Regions from separate parts of the Streptomyces sp. NPDC057302 genome, predicted to be linked through region 2. Evidence: riboswitches for the same ligand, from Rfam matches in the RefSeq annotation. Region 2 holds a riboswitch; each other region holds the start of a gene.
The links. A riboswitch is a leader RNA that binds a small molecule or an ion and turns the genes downstream of it on or off. The one in region 2 is predicted to bind cyclic di-AMP.
Positions count from the first base shown of each region.

Region 1: another riboswitch for cyclic di-AMP. It lies ahead of ACFUPX_RS39250 (transglycosylase family protein); the one in region 2 lies ahead of ACFUPX_RS32975 (M23 family metallopeptidase).
Region 3: another riboswitch for cyclic di-AMP. It lies ahead of ACFUPX_RS22275 (transglycosylase SLT domain-containing protein); the one in region 2 lies ahead of ACFUPX_RS32975 (M23 family metallopeptidase).

Region 1 covers NZ_JBHUZJ010000098.1:10,907-20,459, reverse strand. The annotation lists gene ACFUPX_RS39280 (class I SAM-dependent methyltransferase) at 1-207, opposite strand, end outside; gene ACFUPX_RS39275 (NAD(P)/FAD-dependent oxidoreductase) at 412-1,815, opposite strand; gene ACFUPX_RS39270 (exopolyphosphatase) at 2,214-3,140, opposite strand; gene ACFUPX_RS39265 (DUF501 domain-containing protein) at 3,137-3,673, opposite strand; gene ACFUPX_RS39260 (septum formation initiator family protein) at 3,713-4,192, opposite strand; gene eno (phosphopyruvate hydratase) at 4,305-5,591, opposite strand; gene ACFUPX_RS39250 (transglycosylase family protein) at 5,886-6,605, opposite strand; cyclic di-AMP (ydaO/yuaA leader) riboswitch at 6,609-6,798, opposite strand; gene ACFUPX_RS39245 (transglycosylase family protein) at 6,981-7,991, opposite strand; gene ACFUPX_RS39240 (cytochrome P450) at 8,128-9,477, opposite strand.
Region 2 covers NZ_JBHUZJ010000066.1:17,735-27,287, reverse strand. The annotation lists tRNA gene ACFUPX_RS33005 (tRNA-Lys) at 1-66, shown strand, start outside; gene ACFUPX_RS33000 (ANTAR domain-containing protein) at 251-925, shown strand; gene ACFUPX_RS32995 (ANTAR domain-containing protein) at 987-1,736, shown strand; gene ACFUPX_RS32990 (alginate lyase family protein) at 1,856-3,070, shown strand; tRNA gene ACFUPX_RS32985 (tRNA-Met) at 3,137-3,210, shown strand; gene ACFUPX_RS32980 (PP2C family protein-serine/threonine phosphatase) at 3,353-4,540, shown strand; cyclic di-AMP (ydaO/yuaA leader) riboswitch at 4,762-4,908, shown strand; gene ACFUPX_RS32975 (M23 family metallopeptidase) at 4,920-6,005, shown strand; gene ACFUPX_RS32970 (aldo/keto reductase) at 6,117-7,061, shown strand; gene ACFUPX_RS32965 (PrsW family intramembrane metalloprotease) at 7,058-8,437, opposite strand; gene trmB (tRNA (guanosine(46)-N7)-methyltransferase TrmB) at 8,481-9,272, opposite strand; gene lhgO (L-2-hydroxyglutarate oxidase) at 9,378-9,553, opposite strand, start outside.
Region 3 covers NZ_JBHUZJ010000031.1:64,300-73,852, reverse strand. The annotation lists gene ACFUPX_RS22300 (ABC transporter substrate-binding protein) at 1-988, shown strand, start outside; gene ACFUPX_RS22295 (carbohydrate ABC transporter permease) at 985-1,959, shown strand; gene ACFUPX_RS22290 (carbohydrate ABC transporter permease) at 1,956-2,807, shown strand; gene ACFUPX_RS22285 (CGNR zinc finger domain-containing protein) at 2,813-3,352, opposite strand; gene ACFUPX_RS22280 (haloacid dehalogenase type II) at 3,433-4,200, shown strand; gene ACFUPX_RS22275 (transglycosylase SLT domain-containing protein) at 4,274-5,038, opposite strand; cyclic di-AMP (ydaO/yuaA leader) riboswitch at 5,042-5,238, opposite strand; gene ACFUPX_RS22270 (DUF5670 family protein) at 5,714-5,884, shown strand; gene ACFUPX_RS22265 (FadR/GntR family transcriptional regulator) at 6,104-6,928, shown strand; gene ACFUPX_RS22260 (ABC transporter substrate-binding protein) at 7,255-8,580, shown strand; gene ACFUPX_RS22255 (carbohydrate ABC transporter permease) at 8,580-9,548, shown strand; gene ACFUPX_RS22250 (carbohydrate ABC transporter permease) at 9,545-9,553, shown strand, end outside.

The sequences.
Region 1 (9,553 bases), on a different contig from region 2:
CAGGTCACCGGCCACCCAGGCGCGGGCGAGGCCCAGCTCGCCCGGCTTCCACATGAGGCGGCGCAGGGCGCGGCGGTTGCGTACGACGAGGGTGGGGGCGCCCGGCGGGCCTGCTTCGGAACCGTCCCAGGCACGAATACGTACGGGGAGCGGGGCTCCCAGCAGTTGTTCGGCAAGGCTCTTCAGCCGCCGTGCGGCATCGGGCATGGTGCACACCTCCGTGATTCGGGATATCCCGGATAGGTTCAACACCACGTAAACACCAACCGGGCGCTCCCGCAGTCCCGTTGCCGCGTCACGGATCGGCAAAATACATGTAACCAACACGTATACGGGACAGGAAAAACCCGAAGGGGCCACTCGCACCACGGATGGCGAGTGGCCCCTTCGGGGCTGTTCAGTGACCGGAGATCAGGAGGCCTTGGCCTTCTCCTCCGACCCGGCGGCGACCGGCTCGGCCTTGGCCACGGCGGGCTTCGGCGCGGGCTTGGCGGCCTCGTAGAACTCCTCGCGCGGCGTCTCCATGGCGCCCAGCGAGACGACCTCACGCTTGAGGAACACCGCGAGCGTCCAGTCGGCGAAGACCCGGATCTTGCGGTTGAACGTCGGCATCGCCATGCCGTGGTACGCGCGGTGCATATACCAGGCCAGACGGCCCTTGAGCTTGATCTTCACCTTGCCCATGACGATCATCGCGACGCCCTTGTGCAGGCCCAGACCGGCGACCGCACCCTTGTTGGCGTGGCTGTACTCCTTCTGCGGGAAGCCCCGCATGCCGGAGATCACGTTGTCGCCGAGGACCCTGGCCTGCCGCAGCGCGTGCTGGGCGTTCGGCGGGCACCAGGCGTTCTCGTTGCCGGCCTTGCGGCCGACCATGTCCGGCACCTGGGCGTTGTCGCCCGCGGCCCAGATGTAGTCGGTGCCCTGGACCTGGAGGGTCGTCTGGGTGTCGACGTGGCCACGGGGGCCCAGCGGCAGACCGAAGCGGGCGAGCGCCGGGTTCGGCTTCACGCCGGCGGTCCACACGATGGTGCTGGAGTCGACCTCGAGGCCGTTGTTGAGCACCACGTGGCCGTCCACGCAGGAGTCCATGCCGGTCTTGAGGTAGACCTCGACACCGCGGCCCTCGAGGTGCTCCTTGCCGTACTGGCCGAGCTTGGGGCCGACCTCGGGAAGGATCTTGTCCGCGACGTCGACGAGCACGAAGCGCATGTCCTCGCGCTTCACGTTGTTGTAGTACTTGGCCGCGTCGCGGGCCATGTCCTCGACCTCACCGATGGTCTCCGCACCCGCGAAGCCACCGCCGACGAAGACGAAGGTCAGCGCCTTGCGGCGGACGTCCTCGTCCGTCGTGGAGTCAGCCTTGTCCAGCTGCTCGAGGACGTGGTTGCGCAGGCCGATGGCCTCCTCGATGCCCTTCATGCCGATGCCCTGCTCGGCGAGGCCGGGGATCGGGAAGGTACGGGAGACGGCACCCATCGCAATGATCAGGTAGTCGAAAGGCAGCTCGTACGCCTCGCCCACGAGGGGGGCGATCGTGGCGACCTTGCGGTCCTGATCGATGGTGGTGACCCGCCCGGTCAGAACTTCCGCCTTGGGCAGCACGCGTCGCAGCGGGACGACGACGTGCCGAGGCGAAATACTGCCGGCCGCGGCTTCGGGGAGGAAGGGCTGGTAGGTCATGTACGACCGGGGGTCGACGACCGTGACGGTCGCCTCTCCGTAGCGCATCTTCTTGAGGATGCGCCGAGCTGCGTACAGGCCTACGTACCCACCGCCTACTACGAGGATCCTGGGACGCTCCGTGGTGCTCATGCCATCGAGTATCCACCTGCCCGAGGGGGGTCGCTCGTGCGCCCCTTCACAAGCATGGGTAGACCCTCTGCTACACTTCGCCGCCCACGTGACGCAGGCCATAGCGCCCCAGGGGAACCACGGGATGACCCGAGACGTTGTGCACCCCTTGTGAGCTGCCGCTCTGGCCTCTCGACCCCAGTGGACCACCCACCCGGTTCACACTCCGGACACACGGGCGAACCTTCACTGTCATGGGTCACGCGGCCCTCGGAGGGCACTTTCAGGGGGCCGGAACCCCTGAACATCGTCCAACCGAGCCGATTTCCTTGTGAAGAACTTCACGAAGTTTCCCGACGGCATGTCGCCGAGGGGCCCTCGGAGCCCCTCGGCAGCCGCTCAGACGCTACATGAAGCGCTCAGGCGATCGACCAGCCGATGCCGTCGAGGATGTCGTGCTCGCTGACGACGACCTCCCGGGCCCCGGTCCGGTCCATGATCGACAGAAGCACCAGCGCGCCCGACACGATGACGTCCACGCGCCCCGGATGCATCACCGGAATCGCGGCCCGCTCGTCGTGCGTGGCCCGGGTCAGGCGGGCCACGATCTCGCTGACCTGCTCGTAGGAGATCCGGGAGTGGTGGATCGCCGCGGAGTCGTACGCGTCGAGGCCCAGCGCGATCGCGGACACCGTGGTCACCGAGCCCGCGAGGCCCACCAGGGTGCCGGCCTCGCGGATCGGTACCGTCCGCTCGGCGAGGTCGAGCGCCGCCTCGATGTCGGCGCGCACGGCGTCGAGTTCGGCGGGCGCGGGCGGGTCGGTGCGGATGTGCCGCTCCGTGAGGCGTACGCAGCCGACGTCGACGGAGCGGGCGGCGCGGACGTGGTCCTCGCCGACGACGAACTCCGTGGAGCCGCCGCCGATGTCCACGACGAGGTAGGGCTTGGCCAGGTGGTCGCTGCCCGCCAGCTCCTTCGTCGCGCCCGTGAAGGAGAACTCGGCCTCCTGGTCACCGCTGATGACCTCCGGCTCGACGCCGAGGATGTCCAGGACCCCGCGTACGAAGTCGTCGCGGTTCTCGGCGTCGCGGGACGCGGAGGTCGCCACGAAGCGCAGGCGCTCGGCGCCGTGCTCCTTGATGACGTCGGCGTACTCGCGGCACGCCGCGAAGGTCCGCTCCAGGGCCTCCGGGGCCAGGCGGCCCGTCTTGTCGACGCCCTGGCCCAGGCGGACGATCGTCATCCTGCGGTCCAGGTCGACCAGTTCGCCGGTCGCGGGGTCCGCGTCCGCCACCAGGAGGCGGATCGAGTTCGTGCCGCAGTCGATCGCGGCCACGCGGGTCACTTGGCGGGCTCCTGCTCGGCGCAGGCCGTGACGCACGGCCCCTTGGCCCACCACTGCGGCAGCATCGCGATCGCCTCGTCGCCCAGCGGGTTCACGCCGGGGCCCGCGGCCAGCGAGTGGCCGACCAGGACGTGCAGGCACTTCACGCGGTCCGGCATGCCGCCCGCGCTCGGGAAGCCCTCCAGGACCTCGATGGCGTCGCGGCGCGCGATGTAGTCCTCGTGCGCCGCGCGGTACGCGGCGGCCAGCTCGGGGTCCGTCTTCAGCCGCTCCGACATCTCCTTCATGACGCCGTTGGCCTCAAGGGTGCCGATCGCGGAAGCCGCCCGCGGGCACGTCAGGTAGTACGTCGTCGGGAACGGCGTCCCGTCCGGCAGGCGCGGCGCCGTCTCCACGACGTCCGGCTGTCCGCAGGGGCAGCGGTGGGCGATGGCCCGCAGGCCGCGCGGCGGACGGCCGAGCTGCTGCTTGAAGGCCTCGACGTCGGCGTCGGTGGGCTCGGTGCGCGGGGTGGTCGGCGGGGGCGTTTCCATGCCTGTCTTTCGATCGGTTCCGTAGAAGTTCTGTCGGGCTCAGTCGTCGTCCGGGCGGTCCGCCTTGTCGACGCCGTCCCACACGTTCGAGTACCAGGGCCTGGCGGCCGCCCCCTGGTCGGTGCGCTGCTTCTTCGCCGCCGCGGGATCGATCACCGTGTAACCGGTCTCGCCCGGCATCACATAGTGCAGCCGGTCCCGGATGCGCTGCTCCGCGTACTCGTCGTCCCGCCAGCGGGCCTTCTCGTCCCGCAGCTTCTCGACGTTCCCGCGGCGCTCGGCCTGCTCCTTGCGCTGATCGGCGATCTCCGCGCGCTGGGAGACGTACTGCCTTATCGGGTAGGCGAGCGCGACGACCAGCGAACAGAGCACGAGCGCCAGGAGCGCGGCACGTCCCGTGAGCCGGGAGCGGCGCGCCTGGCGCTTGGTCTGGGAGCGGTACACACGCTCGGCGGTCTGCTCGCCGAGCAGGCGCAGCCTGGTCGCGGTGGAGAACCGGTCGCGGTCCTTCACGGCCATAAGTGCGCCTCCCCGATACGTGCCGACGTCCCCGCACACGGTACGGGACCGAGTACGGGGACGTAGGTAACTACTCAGCGGAGCCGGGGCTCAGAAGCAGTTCAGCGGCAGCTCAGGCCTTGAAGCGGGGGAACGCCGAACGGCCGGCGTACACCGCTGCGTCGTCGAGGATCTCCTCGATGCGCAGGAGCTGGTTGTACTTGGCGACGCGCTCGGAGCGGGCCGGGGCGCCGGTCTTGATCTGGCCGCAGTTGGTGGCGACGGCGAGGTCGGCGATGGTGACGTCCTCGGTCTCACCGGAGCGGTGCGACATCATGCACTTGAAGCCGCTGCGCTGGGCCATCTCGACGGCGTCCAGGGTCTCGGTCAGCGAACCGATCTGGTTGACCTTCACCAGGAGGGCGTTGGCCGACTTCTCCTCGATGCCACGGGCGAGGCGCTCCGGGTTGGTGACGAACAGGTCGTCGCCCACCAGCTGGACCTTCTCGCCGAGCTTCTCGGTGATGACGTTCCAGCCGGCCCAGTCGTCCTCGAACAGCGGGTCCTCGATGGAGACGAGCGGGTACGAGGCGACGAGCTCCTCGTAGTACTCGGTCATCTCGGCGGCCGAGCGGGACTTGCCCTCGAACTCGTACTTGCCGTCCTTGTAGAACTCGGACGCGGCGACGTCGAGGGCGAGGCCGATCTGCTCACCGGGGACGTAACCGGCCTGCTTGATGGCCTCGAGGATGAGGTCGAGCGCGGCGCGGTTGGAGTCCAGGTTCGGGGCGAAGCCGCCCTCGTCGCCGAGCCCGGTGGAGAGACCCTTCTCCTTCAGGACCTTCTTCAGCGTGTGGTAGACCTCGGTGCCCCAGCGCAGGGCCTCCGAGAACGACTCGGCGCCGATCGGCGCGATCATGAACTCCTGGATGTCGACGTTCGAGTCGGCGTGCGACCCGCCGTTCAGGATGTTCATCATCGGAACGGGCAGCAGGTGCGCGTTCGGGCCGCCGAGGTAGCGGAAGAGCGGCAGGTCGGAGGCCTCCGACGCGGCGTGCGCGACGGCGAGCGAGACGCCGAGGATGGCGTTGGCGCCGAGCGAGCCCTTGTTGTCGGTGGCGTCGAGGTCGAACATCGCCTGGTCGATCAGGCGCTGCTCGGTCGCGTCGTACCCGACGAGCTCCGGGCCGATCTGCTCGATGACGGCGAGGACGGCCTTCTCCACGCCCTTGCCCATGTAACGGTTGGGGTCACCGTCACGGAGTTCGATGGCCTCGAAAGCACCGGTGGACGCACCGGACGGAACGGCGGCACGACCCGTGCTGCCGTCGTCGAGGCCGACCTCGACCTCGACCGTGGGGTTGCCTCGGGAGTCCAGGATTTCCCGGGCTACGACGACGTCGATGGACGGCACGAGCATCTCCTTCTGGGATGTGACGCGGGTACGCGGGGCGTTGGCCTCGCGGACACGAGCCTAACCGGCTCCCGGACAAGAGCCAGCCGAGCGACCGCCCTGTGGACAAACCGAGAGCAAAATGTTTCCGAACGGAACAAAGCATGGAGGGGCGATGGAGGGCGCCAGGGGCGGCGGAGGGCAAAAGAACCCCGCCCCGGTGCGTACGGGGGATACGCGCACCGGGGCGGGAGGTGAAACGGGCGGCGACGCGTCCGCCGAAGCGCCGCCGCTCTCGGCCTCTCGGCCGAGGTGGGGTTCTCAGCTGAGGTGCAGCTGCTGACCCGGGTAGATCATGTCGGCGTTGTCGATGATGTCGCCGTTGAGCTTGTACACCTTGTGCCAGCCGCCCTTGACGTCCTTCGCCTCGGCGATCTTGGAGAGGGTGTCACCCTTCTTGACCTTGTACTCGCCGTCGCCCTTCTTGACCGTCTTGCCGGTCGGGGTCTCGACGGTCTTCTTCGACTCGGTCTTGGGAGCCTCGGGCTTGGGGGCCTCAGCCTTGGGAGCGGCCTGCTGCGGCTGCTCGGTCTGGGCGCTGGGCTGGCTCTTCGGCTGCTCCTGGGTCTGCTGCGGGGCGCTCTCCTGCGCACCGCCACCCTCGTTGGACGCACCCGAGAGGCCGACGCCGCAGCTCGGCCAGGCACCCTTGCCCTGGCCCGCGAGGACCTTCTCGCCGATCTCGATCTGCTGGGCCTTGGAGGCCTTGTCGGCGGTGGGCGCGTACTTCGTGCCGCCGTACGACGCCCACGTGGACGACGAGAACTGCAGGCCGCCCGTGTAGCCGTTGCCGGTGTTGATGGACCAGTTGCCGCCGGCCTCGCACTGGGCGACGGCGTCCCACTCGGAGTTGGTGGCGGCGGAGGCCTGGCCGGCCGCCATCAGCGGAGCGGCGACGGCGACACCGGTGACACCGGCGAGCGTGGCGACACGGGTGGCCTTGGACGGGCGGCGGTGCTTGCCCTTGCTGGAAAACAGCATGAGTGATCCCCTCACCGACGCCTGCGAGGTGAGCTGTCGGGTTCGGGCCGATGAAGTTGCCCGGCCGCGCTTCTTGAGCGCGACTTAACCCCTAGCCGTTCCCGTCCGTCCTCGCCTCGCTCTCGCGATGCTGAACGGCCGGGCCCGGCGGAAACCTTGGTTCCCCCGCTCCTGCCTACGGCGCTTGCGCGACGACTGTTCCCGAACGGCCAATTGGCAGGACTCGGCGTACCGACCGGCGGGGCCCGCTGTGGCGAGCGGTCACGACCGTAGACATGCGATCGGCCGAAACTCAAAGACGATCAGGGCTTCTGAGACCCATCTCTCACTTGCGCCAATTGGGACATCAAGCGCAAAGCGACTCGCCAACTACCCCTACTTTTCGCCCAAATCGAGGCTCTGACCGGGAAGGATGAGATCGGGGTCGGAGCCGACGGACTTCTCGTTCTCCGCGTACAGCTCGGTCCACCCGCCCTTCACGTCGAGGTCGTCGGCGATGACCGAGAGGTTGTCTCCCGAGCGGACCGTGTACGTCCCGTCGGAGCCGTCCTTCTGACGCTCGTCGCCACGGGACGCGTGCCGGCCCGAACCCTCGCGAGAGGGGTCGCCGGAGGGCTTGTCGTCCGCGCTGTCGCCGCGGTGGCGGCCCTCACCCTCGCCGGCGGGGGAAGTGGGGACGGGCGAAGCGTCGTCGTCCTGCCCGGACTTGCCCGGGTCGCCGGACTCATCCGACGTGCCCGACTCGCCCGACTCGCCCGAGTCACCTGATTCGTCGTGATTCTTGTCTCGCGCCGCATCGCCGTCACCGGCGTCACCGGCGTCGGCGTCGGGCTTCTCCGAGGGCTTCTCCGAAGACTTGGTGCTGCCCGAGTCATCGCCCGAGTCATCGGCCGAGTCGCTCGGCTCGTCGGGTTCGGCGGACTTCGACGGCTCGTCCGCCGGTCCGTCCGTCGACTCGTCCGAGGGCAGTGAGGTGATCGGCGCGCCGGGGTCGACGTCGGCGGCGGCGCCGTCCTGGGTGAGCCCCGCGATGGGAGCGCAACTGGGCCAGGCGCTGGGCCCCTGGTCGTCGAGCACCTTCTCGGCGACGGATATCTGCTGGGAGCGGCTGGCCAGATCGGCGCTCGGCGCGAAGTCGAGGCCGCCGTACTCCTCCCAGTCCTCCTGGGAGAACTGGAGTCCGCCGTAGTACCCGTTACCCGGGTCCGCGCTCCAGGAGCCGCCGCTCTCGCACTCCGCGAGCTTGTCCCACGTGGCGGTGTCCGCCGCGCTCGCGCTGGTGGCGCCGAGCAGCGGGATCGCGATGGCCGATCCTGCGACTCCTGCCGCGACGATCAGGGCCGGGGCCTGGCGGGGGCGTCGGTGACGACCATTGCCGGAGAGCATGCGGTTGCCTTTCGCGTGACTGGAGCGACGACTGCGGCACGGGATGCCGAGTCGTCGGTGAACGTAGCGGCAGTCGAACGCTTGTCACAAGTCGATGCAGCGGAGATCACGTGAAAGTCACAGTCTTGACGGTCCGTCAGCTAAACGTCGTTTCGGGTGCCGAATATTTGCTCTGCTGTGCGGGTGCGAACTCCACGGGCAGTGTGCGGAGTCCCCGCATGATGAGCCCGCCGCGCCATCTCAAATCACCAGGTTCCACGGCGAGTCGCAGGTCAGGGAGGCGCCGCAGAAGGGTCGCGAGGGCGGTCTGGCCTTCGAGCCGGGCGAGCGGAGCACCGAGACAGTAATGAATGCCATGGCCGTAGCCGAGGTGTTGGTTGTCGCGGCGGGAGAGGTCGAGCGTGTCCGGATACCGGAAGCGTTCCGGGTCCCGATCGGCGGCGGCGAGCACGACGAGGACGGGGTCGCCCGCGGCGATGTCCTCCCCTCCGAGGGTCAGCGGCTCGGTGGCGAACCGCCAGGTGGCGAGTTCGACGGGCCCGTCGAAGCGGAGCAGCTCCTCCAGGCCGGTCTCCAGGAGACCGATGTCGCCGTCCGTGAGGGAGTCCTGGAGCCGTTCGCGCTGCTCGGGGTGGGTGAGGAGGGCGTAGGTGCCGTTGCCGATGAGGTTGACGGTCGTCTCGAAGCCGGCGAACAAGAGGATGAAGGCCATCGCGGCGGCTTCGTTCTCCGTGAGGTGCTCGCCGTGGTCCGAGGCGCGGATGAGGTCGGAGATGAGGTCGTCGCCGGGTTCGAGGCGCTTGCGGTGGATGAGCTCGGCGAGGTACCCGCGCATCTTCTTCACCGACCGGGCGACCCCGCCCCTGGGCCCTCCCCCGTGGCGGATCATCATCCCCGCCCAGTCGCGGAAGTCGTCCTGGTCCTCGCGGGGTACGCCGAGCAGGTCGCAGATGGCGTAGATGGGGAGCGGAAAGGCGAAGTCGTGGATGAGGTCGGCCTCCCCCTTCTCGACGAACCGGTCGATGAGCCGGTCGGTCAACTCCTGGACGCGCGGCGCGAACTCGGCGACGCGGCGGGGCGTGAAGGCCTTGGAGACCAGGCGCCGCAACCGCGTGTGGTCCGGCGGGTCGATGTTGAGCAGATGCGTCATCAGGTTCGCGCTGCGCTCGCCCGGGATGCCGGTCTTGCTCTTCGCGTGCGCGGGCTCCCCGTGATGGGCCGGATTCTTGCTGAGCCGCGGATCGGCGAGCGCCTGCTTGGCGTCGCCGTACCGCGTGACCAGCCAGGCCTCCACGCCACTGGGCAGCCGGGTCCTGCGCACGGGGGCGTGCTCGCGGAGCCAGGCGTAGGCGGGGTAGGGGTCGGTGGCGAACTCCCACGAGAAGAGCTCGGGTACTGGCCCCTGGGCCTCGGACGCGGGGTCGTGCGCCCCTGCGGGGCAGGCGGCGGGGGTCTCCCCTGCGGGGGCGGGCGGCTGGTCTGGCATGGGGACGACGTTATCCGGCGCCGTCGTCACCGGCTTCGCCGAGTTCGTCCTCACCCACCGGGCGGGCCGGAAACCC
Region 2 (9,553 bases):
TAGCTCAATTGGCAGAGCAGTGGACTTTTAATCCATTGGTTGTGGGTTCGAGTCCCACACGGTCTACCGAATGATCAGCCCCTGACCTGCGGCGAAAGCCGGAGGGCAGGGGCTGATCACTTTCCCGCCCGTGGCAACGGGAGGATTTCTGCCTGCGGCCTGTCATGCGGGGCGGCTCTCGCTACGCTGGGATGTCGCGGCTGACGTCCGTCGCGCCGTACGAGGACCGACGAAAGCGGGGTCGGAGGGTATGGGTTCCACAGTCGGTGAACTCCTGGTCAGCTTGCCCGCGGCGGCGAACCAGGAACAGCGCCGGGAGTGGGCGGTTGCCTGCGCGCAGGCGCTGGGACTCGGGGGGATGTCCATCTCCCTGGGGCAGGAGCTGGTGTGGTTCAGCGACGGCATCAGTGAACGCCTGCAAGACCTGCAGTTCATCCTGGGGCAGGGGCCCAGCCAGCGCTTTCAGGGTGAGACAGAGGTACGTCAACTGCCCGACCTCGGCCGTCTCCTCGCCCGGCAGTGGCCGCAGTTCACCGCCGAGGCCGAAGAGCTGGGGATCGCGGCGCTGTTCATCTGGCCCGTCCACATCGGCGCCGTGCAGGCGGGGACGATGACCGGCTACCGGCGCGTGGCCGGACCGCTCAGCGCGCAGCAGTCCGCGCAGGGCCAGTTGGTCGCCGACGCGCTGGCCGAGCATGTGCTGAACCACTGGCCGAGCAGTACCGACACCAGCAACGGGCCCGGTCACGTGGGGACGGTGGACCTCCACCGGGCCGAGGTGCACCAGGCCACCGGAGTCCTCAGCGAGAAGCTGGGCGTTCCACTGGCCGAGGCCCTGGACCGGCTGCGCGCCCGGGCCTACGCCTCGGGCCAGCCCCTGGCGGCCACCGCCCACACCGTCATCCAGCAGGAACTTCCGCAATGACGACGGACAGCCCGGTCAATGACACGGGTCACCCTTCATGCGGGAGTCAAGGAGTACACCCATGAGCAGGGAACAACACCTCGCCCGTACCTTCGTGGAACTGGCCGACACCCTCGTGGAGGACTTCGACGTCATCGACTTCCTGCACCAGATGACCGTGCGCTGCCAGGAGCTCCTCGGCGTCACGGACGTCGCGGTCTTCCTGTCCCACCCCAGCCTTCATCTGCACAGCCCCGCGCCCTGCGACCCCAGTCCAGGCCTTCAGCGCGTACTGGACGCAGCCTGCAACCAGGGTCCGGCCGTGGACGCCCACACGACCGCCCGGTCGGTCACCGCGCCGAGCCCCGCCGACGCTGCCGCACGCTGGCCGGAGTTCACCGCGCACCTCCAGGACGCCGGGTACACCCGCGCCACGGCCCTGCCGATGCGGCTGCGCCAGGACAACATCGGCAGCCTCCTGCTGCTGCACACCGGGGACCGGCCGCTGAACGCCGACGACCTCGCCCTGGCCCAGGCGCTCGCCGACGCGGCCACCATCGGCCTGATCCAGGCCCGCACCATCCGCCAGCAGCACACCGTCAACGAACAGCTCCACAGCGCCCTGCAGAGCCGCATCATCATCGAGCAGGCCAAGGGCATCCTCGCGGCCCGCAGTAACGTCACCCTCAACCAGGCGTTCGAAGCCCTGCGCCGGCACGCCCGGCACCACCGGATCCTGCTCAGCAACGTCGCCCGGGAGGTCATCGAGTCCGGGCTCACCCCCGCGACCGCCCCCGCCCGGCCGCGGACCGACGCGGCGGAGACCGAGTAGCACCGCACGAACGACCCGTACGGCTCCCGACCGGTCGCCCGAACGGACCCGCATCGCCTGCGCCCCCGAGGCCCACGGGCGACGCTGGGCCTGCCAGGTGGCCGATCCGGAGGTAGAGCATGGGTTCCGTACGACGGGCTCTCGTGATGGTGCTCGTACCGCTGCTGGTCGGCGTCTCGGCCGCCTGCGGCGGTGGCTCCGGCGGCGGCACCGACCGGGCCACCGAGCGGGCCCGCCCCGCCGAGCTGGCCTTCGAGCACCCCGGAGTACTCGTCAGCAAGGCGCAGCTGGACCGCGTACGCGCCCACGTCAAGGCGCGCGAGCAGCCCTGGCTGACGGCGTTCGAGCAGATGCGGGACAGCAAGTACGGCGCGGACGACTACACGGCCAAGCCGTACGCGGTCGTCGAGTGCCCGCCCGACACCCGCCCGGGGCAGGGCTGCGTCGAAGAGCGCGAGGACGCCATCGCCGCGTACACCCAGGCACTCCTGTGGAACATCACCGGCAAGCGCGCGCACGCCGAGAAGGCCGTGCAGATCATGGACGCCTGGTCGCGGAAGATCACCGGGCACACGGAGGCCAACGCGGGCCTCCAGACGGCCTGGGCCGCCTCCTCGTGGGCCCGCGCGGCGGAAGCCGTGCGCTACACCTACGACGGCTGGGGCGACGGCGAACTCCTGCGCTTCGAGCGGATGCTGCGCAACGCCTATCTGCCCCAAGTGCGCGACGGCGCGGCCGACTTCAACGGCAACTGGGATCTCCTGATGGCCGACGCGACCATCAGCATGGCCGTCTTCCTCGACGACCACGATTCCTTCGAGAAGGCGGTGCGGCATTTCAGGACCCGCGTGCCCGCCTACTTCTATCTGAAGTCCGACGGCCCGCTGCCCGTATCGCCCGCGGGCAGCGACATCAACACCGCGGCGAAGCTCCAGAAGTACTGGTTCGGGCAGAAGACCTTCGCCGACGGGCTTTCCCAGGAGACCTGCCGGAACTTCAAGCACGCCAGCTACTCGCTGGCGGCCACCGCGCACATCGCGGAGACCGCCTGGCACCAGGACGTCGACCTGTACGGCGAGGTCAAGGAGCGGCTGCGGGCCGCGCTCGAGTTCCACTCCAAGTACCAGCTCGGCGCGGAGGCGCCCCGGTGGCTGTGCGGCGGCAAGGTGCAGCGCGACATGGGGCCCGACACCGAGGTCGGCCTCAACCACCTGCGGGACCGGCTGAAGCTCGAGCTGCCGGAGACGGAGCGGTTCACGCGGGAGCGGCGGCCCGAGGGGACGGACGATCTGTTCGTGGCCTGGGAGACGCTGACGCACGCCGAGAACACCTGACGCACGCGCCCCACCTCAATCGGTTCGCTTTCACTCCCCCTGATGGCGTAGAGTTGCATTCAACGGCGCGGGGTGGAGCAGCTCGGTAGCTCGCTGGGCTCATAACCCAGAGGTCGCAGGTTCAAATCCTGTCCCCGCTACTAAAGACCGAAGGCCCGGATCCAGAAATGGATCCGGGCCTTCGGTGTTTTCCTGCGTTATTCGGCGCTATTTGGCATCACCCGGTCGGCCCACACCGGTCGCCCCGTGCCGCCGCTCCGGGAACCCTGATTGAGCGTGGTCATGGATCTGGTCCTGGCCGCGGGATCCGGCAGGAGAAGAGCGGTGGGGCAGCGAGGAGGCAGCGGCGGGGGCAAGACTCCCGATGTCCGGCACGAGCGTGCGCTCGTGCGGGCCCTTCCGCTGCTGCTCATCGTCGTCGGGGCGGTGTACGACATGTCGACCCCGCCCGCTTTCACCGCGGCGCCCCTCTTCGCGGCGGCCCCGCTGATCGCGGCCCCCTTCTACTCGCTGATCAACACCACCCTCATCGGCGCCTTCTCCTGCGTCGCCGTGCTCGCGCTGCACTTCAAGACCGACTCGACCACCGACGTCGAAGCCGTCACCGAGCTGATCACCGTGCTGACCGTCGCCGTGCTCGCCGCCCTCATCAACCGCGTCGTACGCCGCAGCGACAAACAGCTCGCCTCCGCCCGCTCCATCGCCGAGGCCGCCCAGCGCGCCGTGCTGCCGCAGCCGGACCCCCGGATCGGCGGGCTCGACATCGCCGCGCGGTACGAGGCGGCGGAGGCCGACGCGTTCATCGGGGGCGATCTGTACGCCGTCCAGGACACCCCGCACGGCGTGCGCGTCATCGTCGGTGACGTACGGGGCAAGGGCATGGGCGCGGTGGCGGCCGTCGCCGTCGTCATCGGGGCGTTCCGGGAGGCCGCCGAGCAGGAGGCCACGCTGGAGGCGGTGGCCCAGCGTCTTGAGCGTGCCCTCGCGCGGGAGGGCACGCGGCGCGACGGGCTCGACGACTTCGAAGGGTTCACCACCGCGATCCTCGCGGAGATCGCGCACGGCGACCGATTCGTGCGGCTCATCAACCGCGGGCATCCGGCGCCGCTGCTCCTGCGCGGCGACGGACGGCTGTGCGTCCTGTCCGCGACCGAGCCCGCGCTGCCGCTCGGGATGGGCGACCTGGGCGCCTGGCCGGACCGTGCGGACGAGACGGAGTTCCCGCCCGGGGCGATGCTCCTCCTGTACACCGACGGGCTCTCCGAGGCGCGGGACGGCCGGGGCGAGTTCTACGACCCGGCGGCCCGGCTCGGGGGCCGCATCTTCCCCGGGCCGGGCGGCCCGGACGCGCTCCTCGCCACGCTCACCGAGGAAGTGCGGCGGCACACCGGCGGCGGGACGACCGACGACATGGCGCTGCTCGCGGTGCGGCGGCCGATGGCACCGGCCGATGTCACCGGCCGTGACTGAAGGACACCACTCCGCATAACAACTGACGCACTGTCAAGGAAGTGTGAAGCTCCGGTGTGTGAAGAAGTGGGGTCAACTCGCCCCGTTCCCCACCCCCGTGTCCTATTAAGTACACGCCAAAGTTGTTAAGGATCAGTCGGAACGGCTTGGAATACCGACCTGCTGTCTATTAACGTTCGATAACGCAGCGCGGTCGTCCCAGCCGTCACTCGAGTCGGCTCCGCGCGCACGCGCCTAATCCCGAAAGGGAGCCGGGGAACCACTAATTGGGGTGAATCGGGCATCCGTGCATCCGTGCCGGCTGTTCGTAGGAGACCTTCCTGCTCCGAACCCGTCAGCTAACCCGGTAGGCGAGAAGGAAGGAAAGGAGTGCGCCCCAGTGGCGTCCAACCGCCCTGCCCCCCAAGGCGCGTACGTACCGAATGACGACGACTTCGGTGGGTACGACGACAATTCCTGGGAGGAATGGAACCCCACGGAGGAGTCCATTCGTCCCGTCCGCGGCAGGCACCGCGTCCACAAGCGGGGCGGTGGCGGGCTCGCCCGCAGCTCCACGGTTCTCGGCGTAGGCGTCATCGCCGCCGTCGGCGCGGGCGGCATCGCCACCGCGCAGGGCGGCAAGCCCCCGGTCTCCATCGAGATGCCGGACCTCTCGGCCGTCAAGGACTCGCTGCCGGAGGCCAAGTCGCTTCCGGGCGTGGGGTCCCTGATATCCGACGACTCATCCGACGCGGGTTCCGCGGACAACGGCGTGACGGTCGCCGCAGCGCCCCTGAGCGCCGCCGGCATCAGCAGCGCCGACGCCGAGCAGGGCACCACGGACGCGGGCGAGGCACTGCGGGCCCGCATCATGGAGCAGGCCGAGAACCAGCAGGACCAGGCGGACGACGCGGTCCAGAAGGCGGCCGAAGAAGCCGCCGTCAAGCAGGCCGCAGAGCAGGCCGCCGCCAAGCAGACCGCGGCCGAGAAGAAGATCGCCGCCGAGAAGGCCGCCGCGAAGAAGAAGGCCGAGGCGGAGGCCAAGAAGAAGGCCGAGGCCGAGCGCCTGGCCAAGCTCGCGAAGAGCTACACCCTCCCCGTCGCCTCGTACACGCTCACCGGCACCTTCGGTCAGCCCGGCTCCATGTGGTCCTCCGGCTACCACACCGGCCTGGACTTCGCGGCGCCGACGGGCACGCCCATCAAAGCCATCCACTCCGGCACCGTCAAGGAAGCCGGCTGGGCGGGGGCGTACGGATACCGCACGGTCCTCGAACTCGACGACGGCACCGAGCTCTGGTTCTGCCACCAGTCCTCGATGAACGTCAGCGTCGGCCAGAAGGTCACCACCGGCGAGACCATCGGCCGCGTCGGCGCGACCGGCAACGTCACCGGCGCCCACCTCCACCTGGAGGTCCACCCGGGCGGCGACTCCACCGGCGTCGACCCGGCGGCCTGGCTGCGCGGCAAGGGCCAGTCGCTCTGAGGTAGCCCAGAAACCCCGGCGGTCCTGGCGACAACCCCCCGACGCCAGGGCTGCCGGTCCGGCATGTCCGCCGTACGGAATGCCGCGATCCGTATGGGCGTTGAGCCCCGTATGACTTCTCTCCGCAAGCTTGGCTCGTCCGACCTCGAGGTCTTCCCGCTCGCCCTGGGCGGCAACGTCTTCGGCTGGACGGCCGACGAGGCGCAGTCCTTCACCGTGCTCGACGCCTACACCGCGGCGGGCGGCAACTTCATCGACACCGCCGACGTCTACTCGGCCTGGGTGCCCGGCAACAAGGGCGGCGAGTCCGAGACCGTCATCGGCAACTGGCTGGCCGCGCGCGGCAACCGCTCCGACGTCGTGCTCGCCACCAAGGTCGGCGCCCACCCGGACTTCAAGGGCCTGTCCGCGAACACCATCAAGTCCGGTGCCGAGGAGTCGCTGCGCCGGCTGCGCACCGATTACATCGACCTCTACTACACGCACTACGACGACCCGACCGTCCCGGTCGAGGAGATCATCGGCGCGCTCGACGAGCTGGTCACCTCCGGCAAGGTGCGCGCGATCGCCGCCTCGAACGTGACCGCCGAGCGGCTCCAGGAGTTCCTCGACTTCTCCGACCGCGAGGGCCTCGCGCGCTACTCGGCGCTCCAGCCGCACTACAACCTCGTGTCGCGCGACACGTACGAAGGCTCCCTTGAGCAGGTCGCCTCGCGCTCCGGCCTGGCCGCCGTCCCGTACTACGCGCTCGCCTCCGGCTTCCTGACCGGCAAGTACCGCCCGGGTGCGAAGGTCGACAGCGCGCGGGCCGAGGGCGCGGGCAAGCACCTGGAGACCGACCGCGGGCTGCGCGTGCTCGCCGCCCTCGACGAGATCGCCCAGGCGCGCGGCGCCGAGATCGCCACCGTGGCCCTCGCGTGGCTCGCGGCTCAGCCGACGGTGGCGGCGCCGATCGCCTCCGCCCGTACGGTCGAGCAGCTGCCCGCGCTGCTCGCGGTGGGGGAGTTCGAGCTGACGGACACCGAGGTGTCGGCGCTCACGGTGGCTTCCGCCTAGCCGCGGTAGGGGTTGTACGCGGGGTAGGGCATCGCGGGCTGCGCGTACGGATATCCGTAGGGCTGCTGGTGTTGTTGCTGGTGCTGCTGTTGGTACTGGTATCGGTACTGGGGCTGCTGCTGCGGGTACCCGTAGGGCGGCGGCATCGGTACGAGCACCGGTGCCGTCGCGCGTGCCGCGTACGCGAGCGCGGGGCGGGCGGCCTCGCGGCGCTCCCACAGCGCGTGCAGCAACTCCCGCTCCCGTACGACGAAGTCGGCGCCCGCACGGCCCTTGCGCCCCCGGTGGCGTAGGAGCGCGAGGGACGTCGCGTACGCCTCGTACTGGGCGACCGTGCGCGCCGCGGCCTTGCCCTGGGTGTACGAGGCGTAGTCGCGGGCCAGGGTGCGGGCGCGCATCGTGCCGAGCGCGTACGGCTCGGGGGCCGTGAGCCAGCCCGCGATCGCGTACGCGGGCAGCTCGGCCCGCACGATGCGCAGGCCGCGCTGCCTGGTCCAGATCACCAGCCAGGTGAGCAGGCCGAAGGCGGGCAGCATGAAGATCGCGTACACGGCGAAGAAGCCGTAGTCCCCGAAGACCGCCGAGCCGTTCCACAGGGCGTGCAGGCCCATCGCCAGGAGGAGCCCGCCGAGCGGGAGCAGGACGCGGCGCCAGCTCTGCCGGTCGGCGCTGAGCGCGGCGATGCCGAAGCCGATGCCGGTGAGCACGGTGAAGAGGGGGTGCGCGAAGGGCGACATCACGACGCGTACGAAGAAGGTCGCCGCCGTCACGGAGGCGAGGCCCGTACCGCCGTTGATCTGGTCGGTGCCGAAGGCGCTGCCGAGATAGAGGATGTTCTCGGTGAACGCGAAGCCGGTCGCGGTCACTCCGGCGATCACCACGCCGTCGACGATGCCGGTGAACTCGCGTCTGCGGAAGAGGAAGACGAGCAGGACGGCCGCTGCTTTGGCGCTCTCCTCGACGATCGGCGCTATGACCGTCGCGCCGAGGGTGTCCGCGCTGGTGGGGTCGGCCGTGGCGGTGGTTATCCAGCGGGTCGCGAAGCTGTTCGCGACGATCGCTATGAGGGCCGCAGCGCAGGCGCCCCAGGCGAAGGCGAAGAGGAGGTTGCGCCAAGGGCCCGGCTGGACGCGTTGCAGCCAGCGGAAGGCGGCCACCAGGAGCGGCACCGGCAGTGTCGCGAGGCCGAGCCCGACCAGGAAGCCTTCGGTGCCGGTCTGCTCCCTGACCAGGGCCAGGATGACGAGGCCGGACAGGGCGAGCAGCGTGACCAGGGCAGCCGCGCGTATCGCCCGGCGCTGCCACCAGCGTGCGTGCCGCAGCCCGGCGGGCCCAGCGGGGGGCATCGGGTGCGGGTACGGAGAACGGATGGCCACCCGTTGACCCTAACGAGGGACAGGGGCGGCCCGCGACGGTGTCTCAGGTGTTCTGGCCGGAAGTGCGGCGGAACAACAGGTCGTGGACCACATGTCCCTTGTCCAGCCCTTGGCCCTCGAACCGGGTCAGAGGGCGGAAGGAGGGTCGGGGCGCGTACCCGCCGTCCGCCTGGGTGTTCTCGAAGGCGGGGTGCGCGGTGAGCACCTCCAGCATCTGCTCGGCGTACGGCTCCCAGTCGGTCGCGCAGTGCAGCACGGCGCCGGGCTTCAGGCGGGGCGCGGCGAGGTCGAGGAAGTCGGGCTGGATGATGCGGCGCTTGTGGTGGCGGGCCTTGGGCCAGGGGTCGGGGAAGTAGACGCGGAGGCCGTCGAGGGAGGCGGCCGGGAGCATTTCGCGGAGCAGGATGACGGCGTCGCCGTTCGCCACCCGGATGTTGCCGAGTTCGTTCCGCTCGGCGAGGCCGAGCAGGTTCCCCTGGCCCGGGGTGTGCACGTCGACCGCCAGGATGCCGGTGCCCGGGTCGTCGGCGGCCATCTGCGCGGTGGCCTCGCCCATGCCGAACCCGATTTCGAGTACGACGGGGCACTCGCCGCCGAACAGTTCGGCGAGGTCGAGGGTCCGCTGCCCGTCGATGTCCAGGCCCCACTTGGGCCACAGCCGCTGGAGCGCGTCCGCCTGGCCCGCGGTGACGCGGCTCCTGCGGGGCTGGAAGCTGCGGATCCGCCGCTCGAAGTGGGAGCCGGCGGGATCGGGGGCGGGGCCGTGCGGGAAGCGGGGTTCGCCCTTCGGGCGGGGGGCGTAGGGGTGCTTGGGGGTGGCGTTCGACTCAGACACAGTGGGTCGATTTTAGTCCCCCACCGGCTTTGCCGAGTTCTGATCAGTTCAGCCCGTCCGGCGTTTGAGGACATCTTGTACGGGGGGAGCCCCGCAGGGACCGCCCTACAGAGCCGCAAGCACCCGCCGGGCCACAGCCCGCCCGATCGGCAGCGAAGCCGTCGCCGCGGGCGAAGGCGCGTTCAGTACGTGGACGGCCCGCGCCCCCTCCCGGATGAGGAAGTCGTCGACCAGCGTCCCGTCCCGCAGGACGGCCTGCGCCCGCACACCCGCATCGGCGG
Region 3 (9,553 bases), on a different contig from region 2:
CGACGTCTTCGAGGTCAACGGCCCCACCCTCGACCAGATCCAGGGCAAGCAGGTCGCCGACCTCACCGAGCTGTTCGACGGCGTCAAGGACGACTTCAACCCGGCCGTCCTGGCCCCCAAGACGTACGACGGCAGGATCTGGGGCATCCCCCAGGTCATCGACATGCAGCTGCTCTACTACCGAAAGAGCCTGCTCGCCGACGCCGGCGTCCAGCCGCCCAAGACGTTGGACGAGCTCGTGGACGCCGCGAAGAAGCTCACCACCAAGAAGACGAAGGGCCTGTTCCTGGGCAACGACGGCGGCGCCGGCGTCCTGGGCGGCACGCCCCTGAACGCGGCCGGGCTCGAACTCGTCACCGCCGACGGGAAGGTCGGCTTCGACGACCCGGCGGCCGCCCGCGCCCTCGGCAAGATCCACCAGCTGTACGCCGACAAGTCGCTGCTCCTGGGCGCGCCCGCCGACTGGTCCGACCCGTCCGCGTTCGTCCAGGGGCTGACCGCCATGCAGTGGTCGGGCCTGTGGGCGCTGCCCACCGTGCAGAAGGAACTCGGCGACGACTTCGGCGTCCTGCCGTTCCCGAAGGACGGGGCAGCGGGCAAGCCCGCGGTGCCGGTCGGGGCGTACGCCGCCGCGGTCAGCACCCGCAGCAGGCATCAGCCGGCCGGCAAGGACTTCCTCAAGTGGCTGTGGATCGACAGCACCGACCGCCAGGAGGACTTCGCCCTCTCCTACGGATTCCACATCCCGGCCCGCGTCTCCCTGGCGAAGAAGGCCGAGAAGCTCAGGAAGGGCGCGGCAGCCGACGCCGTCCGCTACACCACGGACCACGGCCACGCCGAACCCCTCCTCTGGACCCCGGCCAGCCGAAGCGCCTACCAGGACGCCCTGAGCCGCATCATCAAGGACGGCGCGAACCCCGAGAGCGAGCTCAAGAAGGTCGTGCGTACGGTGAGCGCCGAGCTCGGCCGGGTGAAGAAGAAGTCGTGACCACAGCAGCCCCTGGCGAACAGGACACGACGGGACGTCAGCGACAGCCGACCGGGCGAAGGAAGCCGTGGGGCCACCAGAACCGCACCCTGTGGTTCTGGGTGTTCGTCGGGCCCTTCCTGCTGGGCCTTGGCGTCTTCACGTACATCCCGCTCGGCTGGAGCGTCTACCTCAGCTTCTTCGACGCGCACAACACCGTCACCCCGAGCGACTTCGTCGGCCTCGGCAACTACACGCAGATGCTCCAGAACGAGGCATTCACCGACAGCCTGTGGACCTTCCTGGTCTTCTCGCTCTTCATCGTCCCCGCGACCTACGCGCTCTCCCTCGCGCTGGCCCTCATGGTCCACCGCCAGCGCCGCGCCCAGGCGTTCTTCCGCTCGGTCTTCTTCCTGCCCGCCGCCTGTTCCTACGTCGTGGCCGCGCTCATCTGGAAGATGTCGATCTTCAACGGGGTGCGGTTCGGGCTCGCCAACACCGTCCTCGGCTGGTTCGGCGGCGACCAGATCGCCTGGCTCTCGACCACCGATCCGCCCTGGTACTGGGCCGTCATCGTCACCGTGCGGCTCTGGCTCCAGGCGGGCTTCTACATGGTGCTCTTCCTCGCCGGACTCCAGCGCATCAGCCCCACCCTCTACGAGGCGGCGGCGGTGGACGGGGCGCGGCCCGGCTGGCAGGTCTTTCGGCACATCACGTTCCCGCAGCTGCGCGCCACGTCCGTGGCCGTCGTGCTGCTGCTCGTCATCAACGCCTTCCAGGCATTCGACGAGTTCTACAACCTGCTCTCGGACTCCCGCGGTTACCCGCCCTACGCCAGACCCCCGCTCGTCTACCTCTACTACACGGCGCTCGGCCAGGGACAGAACCTCGGCCTGGGCAGCGCGGGCGCCGTACTGCTCGCGCTGATCATCGCGGTGGTGACGGTGGGACAGGCCAAGTGGTTCGGGCTCGGCAGGAAGGACGCGGAATGAAAGACCACTCGGGCGCCGACGCGAGGGTCAGGGCGGGCCGCGCGCTGCGGCTCTCGCTGCTGATCGCGCTCGCGCTCCTGTTCCTCATCCCCTTCTACCTCCTCGTGCGCAACGGGCTCTCCGCCGAGAGCGACATCACCTCGCCGGAGTGGACCTTCTTCCCCTCCACCCTGCGCTGGGGGAACGTCCAGGAACTCTTCGACGACACCTCCGTACCGTTCGCGCGCTCCCTGCTCAACTCCTCGCTCATCGCGGTCGCGACGACACTCGGCACGCTGCTGCTGGCCTCACTCGCCGGTTACGGCCTGGCCCGCATCCCCTACCGCCACGCGAACAAGGTCTTCTACGCGATCCTCGGCACGCTGATGGTTCCGGCGTCCGTCACCTTCGTGCCGACGTTCGTCCTGGTGTCGTCGCTCGGCTGGGTGTCGACGCTGCGCGGACTGATCGTCCCGACCCTGTTCTCCGCCTTCGCCTGCTTCGTCTTCCGGCAGTACTTCCTCGGATTCCCCCGGGAGTTGGAGGATGCGGCGCGTGTCGACGGGCTCGGGTACTGGCGCACGTACTGGCGGGTGGTCGTGCCCAACTCCCGGCCGGTCTTCGCGGCGGTGGGCACGATCGTCTTCATCGGCGCGTGGAACTCGTTCCTGTGGCCGCTGGTCATCGGCCAGGACCGCAACGCGTGGACGGTGCAGGTGGCCCTGTCGTCGTTCACCACGTCACAGGTGATCAGACTGCACGAACTGTTCATCGCGGCGGCTGTGTCGATCGTGCCGCTGCTCGTGGTGTTCCTGTTCTTCCAGCGGTGGATCGTGGCAGGGGTGGAGCGCTCGGGCATCGACGACTGAGCCGCCTATGGGGCGGTCTGTTTGCGGGCTCGGTAGGCGGCGGCTTTGACACGGTTGCCGCAGGCCTGCATGCCGCACCAGGTGCGGCGCGTGCCGCGCGAGCGGTCGAGGTAGAGGCGCGTACAGGTGGTGCGCCCGCATTCCTTGAGGCTGGTGTGGGGGTCGGCCAGCATGCTGATCGCGCGGCGGGCGACGTGGGCGAGCGCGGAGCGCAGATCCCCCGTCAGATGCACGCCCTCGTCGGACAGGCGTGGGGTGGGCAGCGCCCCGGCGGCGGCGCTGTTGAGGATGCCCAGCTCACTTGCCGTGTAGGGGCGTTCTCTCATGCGGTCGAGGGCGAGCCGGTGGATGGCCTCGCGCAGCCGCAGGGCGCAGTCGAGGTCGGCGGGGTCGGCGGTCACGTCGTCGGGGAGCTCGTCGCAGGCCAGGACCCACTGTTCGAGGTCGGCGGGGGTGGCCAGGAGGTCGCGGGGCTGGTCGCGGCGGGATTCCAGGGTGGCGATGAGGTCCAGGGCGGGGTTGCCGCTCACGAAGGCGAAGTGCACGTCACCATCTTGACCGGTGACGCACCACCGGGCAACACTCGTCACCTGTCTGGCCGGTGACGCGATGCTGAGGAGAACGGATGCGTGGGGCCCGCGATATCGAGGTCGTCGTCTTCGACGTTCTGGGAACGATGGTGGACGAGTCCGGCGGGCTTCGTGCGGCCATCGGCGACGCGCTGCACGCGTCTGACGGTGCTTCAGGCGAAGTGACCGCCGACGGCCTGCTCACGGTGTGGCGCGAGCATGTCGAGGGTGAGCAGCGGCGCATCGGGGAGGGGACCCGGGCGTACGCCGACAGCGAGGCCATCGACCGCGAAGCGGCTCAGCGCGTGGCGGAGCGCGCCGGGATCAAGGACCCGGTGGCCATCGGACGGCTGGCTGCCGCGTCGCGGCGCCTCCGCCCTTGGGAGGACTCCGTTGCCGGACTCACGCGTCTTGCGCGGCACTTTCCCGTGCTGGGGCTGTCAAATGCCGGGCATGGGACTCTGCTGCGGCTGAACGCGCATGCGGGGCTGCGCTGGCACCAGGTGCTGTCGGCCGAGGACGCTCAGGCCTACAAACCGGCTCCGGAGGTCTACCGGCTCGCGATCGAGGCGGCGGGGTGTCCGCCCGAGCACGTGCTGATGGTTGCCGCGCATGCCTGGGACCTACGGGGAGCTCAAGCGGTGGGCATGCGCACCGCGTTCGTCCAACGGCCGGTCGGGGACCCGCCCATGGCCACCGATTCCTTCGACTGGCAGGCGCGGAGCCTGGAGGAGCTGGCTGCCGTGCTGACGTCGTATGCCCCTGCCACGCCGCAACATGACGGTGCTTCACTGACGCGGCCCGCGCAGCGGAAATCCCCGTAGGAGAAGAATCGGGGGACATCTCGGTGCGCGGGCCGACGAATTCGGCGAGAACGCCGAACAGACTCGGCGCGGTCTAGTACGGGCCGTTCACATTGTCGATCGAGCCGTACCGGTCGGCCGCGTAGTTGCACGCGGCGGTGATGTTGGCGACCGGGTCGAAGCTGTCCTGGGACGTGCCGGGCACGTGGTAGGCGGAGAAAGTGGGGGCGATCACTTGAAGAAGCCCCTTGGAGGGAGTTCCCGCGACGGCGTTGGAGTCCCAGTTGTTGGTGGCCAGCGGATTTCCGGAGGACTCGCGCATGATGTTGCGGTGAATTCCCTCGTAGGAACCGGGAATGCCGCGCTGGGCCATGATGTCCAGCGACTCGTTGATCCAGCCGTCGAGGTCGTTCGTGTACGACTTCTTCGCGGGGGCGGCGGCCGGCTCGGCGGCGGAGGGGTCCGTGCGCTTGGAGCGGTCCGCCCGCTCGGCGGAGGCCCTGGAGGCGTCCGCAGTGGCCGAGCCCTCCTTGTCGAGGGTGAGCCGGAGGCCGGGGCGGATCAGCTTCGGGTCGTCGCCCAGGGCGCTGCGATTGTCCTCGTACAGCTTCTTCCAGCTGCCGCTCACCGAGTGCTCCCGGGCGATCTTGGAGAGCGTGTCGCCCGCGACGACCACGTAGGTCTTGGCGTCCGCGGCGGGCTTGGCGGTGGCGGCCTGCGCCGGGCCGCTCTGCGCCGCGCCGGCGGTGGTCGCGCCGAGCACGGGAAGGACGAGCACGGCCCCGCCCGTGCCGGCGACGGCGATACCCCGGCTGAGCGAGCTGGACTTGGGACGGCGGTGCTTTCCCTTGGAAGGCATGACGAATTTCCTCTCCGTCGCCTACGAGGTGAGCTGTCGGGTTCGGACGGGAGATGTCCGGTCGCGCTGAGCGCGCGACTTCACCCCGAGCCGTTCCGGAATCCGGATCGGCGGCTTACCTGGGTCCCCCGCTCCTGCCGTGCGTATGTGAGTGGGTGGGAGTGATTCCGGACAGCGGCAGGATTCGGCGTTCCACCCGGATTGACGGTGACGTTAGGCGAGAAAGCCGGAACGAAACAAGACCCGAATTCGGAGACGGAATGTACTAGGTCGGATAGTCGACGATCTGGAGTCTTCACCCGCTTTGATCAAAAACCCCAACCTTCTTTGCGCAGAACGAAAATGCGCTCGGCGGACACCGAGGGGTGACGCCGATAGCTGTGACTCACTTCACTGAATGGAATGCAGTTCTACTATTTCGCCCGAGTGGTCCGCAATGCAGGCAGAGCTTTATATACGCCGCCAATGGTGTGAAGAAGTGCCTTTACTGGGCAACCTGGACATGGCGCGGCCGCCGGTGCTTGCCGATGTCCATCGTTGGCGGCATGCATGGCCAGCGCGGAAGGGGGCACTCCGTGGTGCGGGCGCATGCCCTTGGGGCTGTGGAGAAAACACGTCTTTTGTGTGTTTGTCGGGCAGGCCTGAGAGCACATGGTGGTCTGGAGGTTGATAAAAATGGTTCCCCTGATTGTGGTTCTTCTGCTGGCCCTGCTCCTCTTCGGCGCGGGTTTCGCGCTCAAGGCGCTGTGGTGGATCGCGGTGATCTTGCTGGTGGTGTGGCTGCTCGGCTTCGTGATCCGGCCCGCGGCGAGCGGCGGTCGCAAGGGCCGCTGGTACCGATGGTGACGCCCGCGCTGGTGTGACATGGCGATGTCCACCTGAGCGCGGCCTAGAGCGGCGCGGCGCCACGGGCGGTGGCGTGCGCGCCTGAGGGGTGGGCCCGACCTGGGACGGTCGGGCCCACCCCTTCGCTCTGTCTGATCCCCTCCGGTCTCGTCCGAGCCGTCGATCGGCAAGATCACCACTACCTGGGATGAGCCCAACGCCCCGCTGTACGCTGCGACCATGCAGCCGCCCGCATCCTCCTCGTCGCCAGGTTTCACGCAGCCGGGTCGTCTTGCCGATCCGGCTGAGCGCGGCCTGCTGACCGAGCGGATCGCGCGCCAGCTGGAACACGAGATCCGCTCCGGCGAGATCGAGGTCGGGGCCAAGCTGCCCTCCGAGCGTGACCTGGCCGCCCAGTTCGGCTCCAGCCGCAACGTCGTGCGAGAAGTGCTGCGGCGGCTGGAGGCACAGCACCTCATCGAGGTCGCCCCGGGGCGTGGCTCCTTCGTGCGGGAGCAGAGCTCGGGCCAGGCCAGGGGGTACGACGCGCTGTACCGTGCGGGGCGGCCCACGGTCCGTCAGCTCATCGAGGCGCGGCTTCCGCTGGAGGTCGAGATGGTCCGCCTCGCGACCCTGCGGGCCACGGACGAGGACATCGCGGCGATGCGCGGCGCCAGCGACGCCCTGGAGTCGGCCACGGACGTCGTCGTCAAGGCACAGGCCGACATGGAGTTCCATGACGCGATCGCGGTGGCGAGCAAGAACCCCGTACTGCGGATCATGCTGTCGTCGATCAGCGGGATGATGTTCGAGATGATGCTCCGCTCGAACTCGGATCCCTCCATCGGCGAGCCCGGTGTGCCGCATCACCCGGAGATCTTCGAGGCGATCGAGGCACGTGACGAGGAGCTCGCGGCCGCGCGCATGCGGGAGCACCTCATGCTCGGCCTGCGCACCTACGGCGCGGATCTCGACGTGCAGGTCGACATCATGGCCCGCAACCACATCGAGACGCTGCTCGGGCAGGCGGACGCCCGACGGGCGGGCGGCAGGGCGGGGGAGTAGCCAGGGCGGGGGAGTAGCCAGGGCGGGGGCGCAGCCGCGCCCTGCTCCCGGTGAGCCCCTGACCTGCTGTTGAGGGCCGGCCGCTGCATGGCTCGCGGCGGTGGGCGTGACCGTTCCGTTGCGTGGATCTTTCTCTCAGGGGCTGTCGGGAAACCCGCGTGTCCTGCTACGGTCCCGTCAGATTCCAACTGGTCCTACCAGTTGGACCACACCTGAACCACCCTTGGATCACCCCCTGGACCGCCCCCTGGACCACCCCTGAGTCACGCTTCCCACGGTCGGAGCCACGGTTCGGGATCGTTCCCAGCACAGAGACGAGGACAACGATGTCCACGAGCAGCCAGCCCTTGAGTCGGCGCTCTTTCGGCAGGTTGGCCGCAGGCACGGCGGGAGCCGTCGGCCTGGGCGCGTCGGGCGCCTGTTCGCCGCGGGACGCCAGGCCGTCGGCCCGCAGCCCGTTGCGGATCATGGCGATCAACCACGTGTGGTCGCAGGCGATCAAGCGCCGGATCAAGGAGTTCGAGGAGCGGATCGGGCGCCGGGTCTCGATGACCCTGCTCACCTCCGACCAGCTGTCGAGCAGCTACAACGTCAAGCTCAACGCCTCCGGCACCGACGTGGACGTCATGATGGTGCGCGCGCTCCAGGAGCAACTGGTCTTCGCGCACAACGACTGGCTCGCCGACCTCACCGACCGGGTCGAAGGCGACAAGGAGTTCGCCTGGGCGGACTTCCAGAAGGCGCCGCGCCAGGCGTCCCTGGCGGCGGGCAGGATCCTCAGCGTCCCCGTGGTGACCGAACGCCCCACGCTGTACTACCGCAAGGACCTCGTCGAAGGGCTCGGCGGACCGCCGCGCACCCTGGACGCGCTGATGTCGGCCGCACTGGAACTCACCGAGAAGAAGAAGGGTTTCTACGGGTACGTCGGGCGCGGACAGCGCAGCGGCGCCGTCTCCCAGTGGTCGAGCTTCCTGTACTCGCACGGCGGCGACTTCCTCGACCACGGCAAGTCCGCCATCGGGAGCCGCCAGTCGCTGGCCGCCTACGAGTACTACGGCAGGCTCCTGGGCAGAGCGGGACCGCCGGGAGCGACCAACATGAGCCTCGAACAGGCCATGCCGATCTTCGCGCAGGGCAAGGCCGCGTTCTACATAGACGCCGACGCCATCTACAGCAACTTCCTCGACCCGAAGATCGCGACCCCGGCCGTGCGCGAGGCGGTCGGCTTCGCACCCTTCCCCGCGGGACCGGCCGGCGCCAAGCCCCACAACATCCCGTCCTGGAGCCTTGGCATCAACAAGTTCTCCCTCCTGCGCGACGACGCCTGGGAGTTCATCAGGTGGGCCGCGGGGCCGAAGATGTCCGCGGCCCTCCAGTCGGACGGCATCCCCGGCGCCCGCAGCTCCGTATGGGCCAACCGCCGCACGCTGACCGCCTTCCCGCCGGACCTCGCCGAGGCGATGCGGGTCAACGCCGAACGCGGCCTGGGCTACGACCGGCCGCAGGTCCTCCAGGTCGGCCGGGCCAGGGACATCGTCGGCCGTCCGCTGGTCGCAGCGATCCTCGGCGAGTCCGTACGGCCCGTCGTACGTGACGCCGACGCGGAGTTCGCCGAGTTCCTCGTCCGCGACAACCGCCACAAGGAGTCCTGATGGCCGCCACCGAGGTCTCCCCGCCGCGCACCGACCCCCCGTCGTCGGAGCCGCGGCCGAGCGCCCGCCGCACCCGCGCCCCGCGCACCTTCGAACAGGCCAACCGGCGGCTGAAGTGGGCGATGCTCGCCCCGGCGCTGCTCTTCGTCGGCCTGATGATCGTCTTCCCGCTGGCCTTCACGCTCGACCTCAGCCTGACCGACGCCTTCGGCGCGGTGAACGCCGACAAGCGCCACATCGGCCTGCGGAACTTCACGGACGCACTGGGCGACACCCGCCGGTTCTGGCCCGCGGCACGCCGCACCCTGGTCTTCACCGTTGGCGCCGTGGTCCTGGAAACCGTCCTCGGCCTCGCGCTCGCCATGCTCATGCGCAAGCCGTTCCGCGGAATGCGCATGGTGCGCACCGTCCTGATCATTCCGCTGCTCGCCACCCCCGTCGCCATCGGCATCCTGTGGCTGCTGATCCTCGACCCCACCAACGGCATCGCCAACCACCTCCTCGCCGGCCTCGGACTGCCCCGCCAGGAGTTCCTCGGCTCGGTCAGCCAGTCACTGCCGATGCTGATGCTCATCGACGTATGGCAGTGGACGCCGATGATGACGCTGCTCCTGCTCGCGGGCCTGAGCACCCTCCCCGAGGAACCCGAGGAAGCCGCGCTCGTCGACGGTGCAGGCGCCTGGCAGCGCTTTCGCCACGTCGTCCTGCCGATGCTGGGCCCCACGCTCGCCACGGCCCTGGTCCTGCGCGCCGTCGACGCGCTCAAGACCTTCGACATCCTCTACGCCACCAAGGGCGCGGGCGGCGGCTCCGACTTCGAGGTGGAGACGCTCAACGTCTACGCCTACGGCCTCACCTTCGACTACCAGGAGTACGGCCTGGCCGCGGCCGTCCTGGTCCTGTTCACGCTGTTCATCATCGGTGTCGTGGTCGTGCTGCGCCGCCGCGGAGGAGGGAAGAACGCATGAGTGCC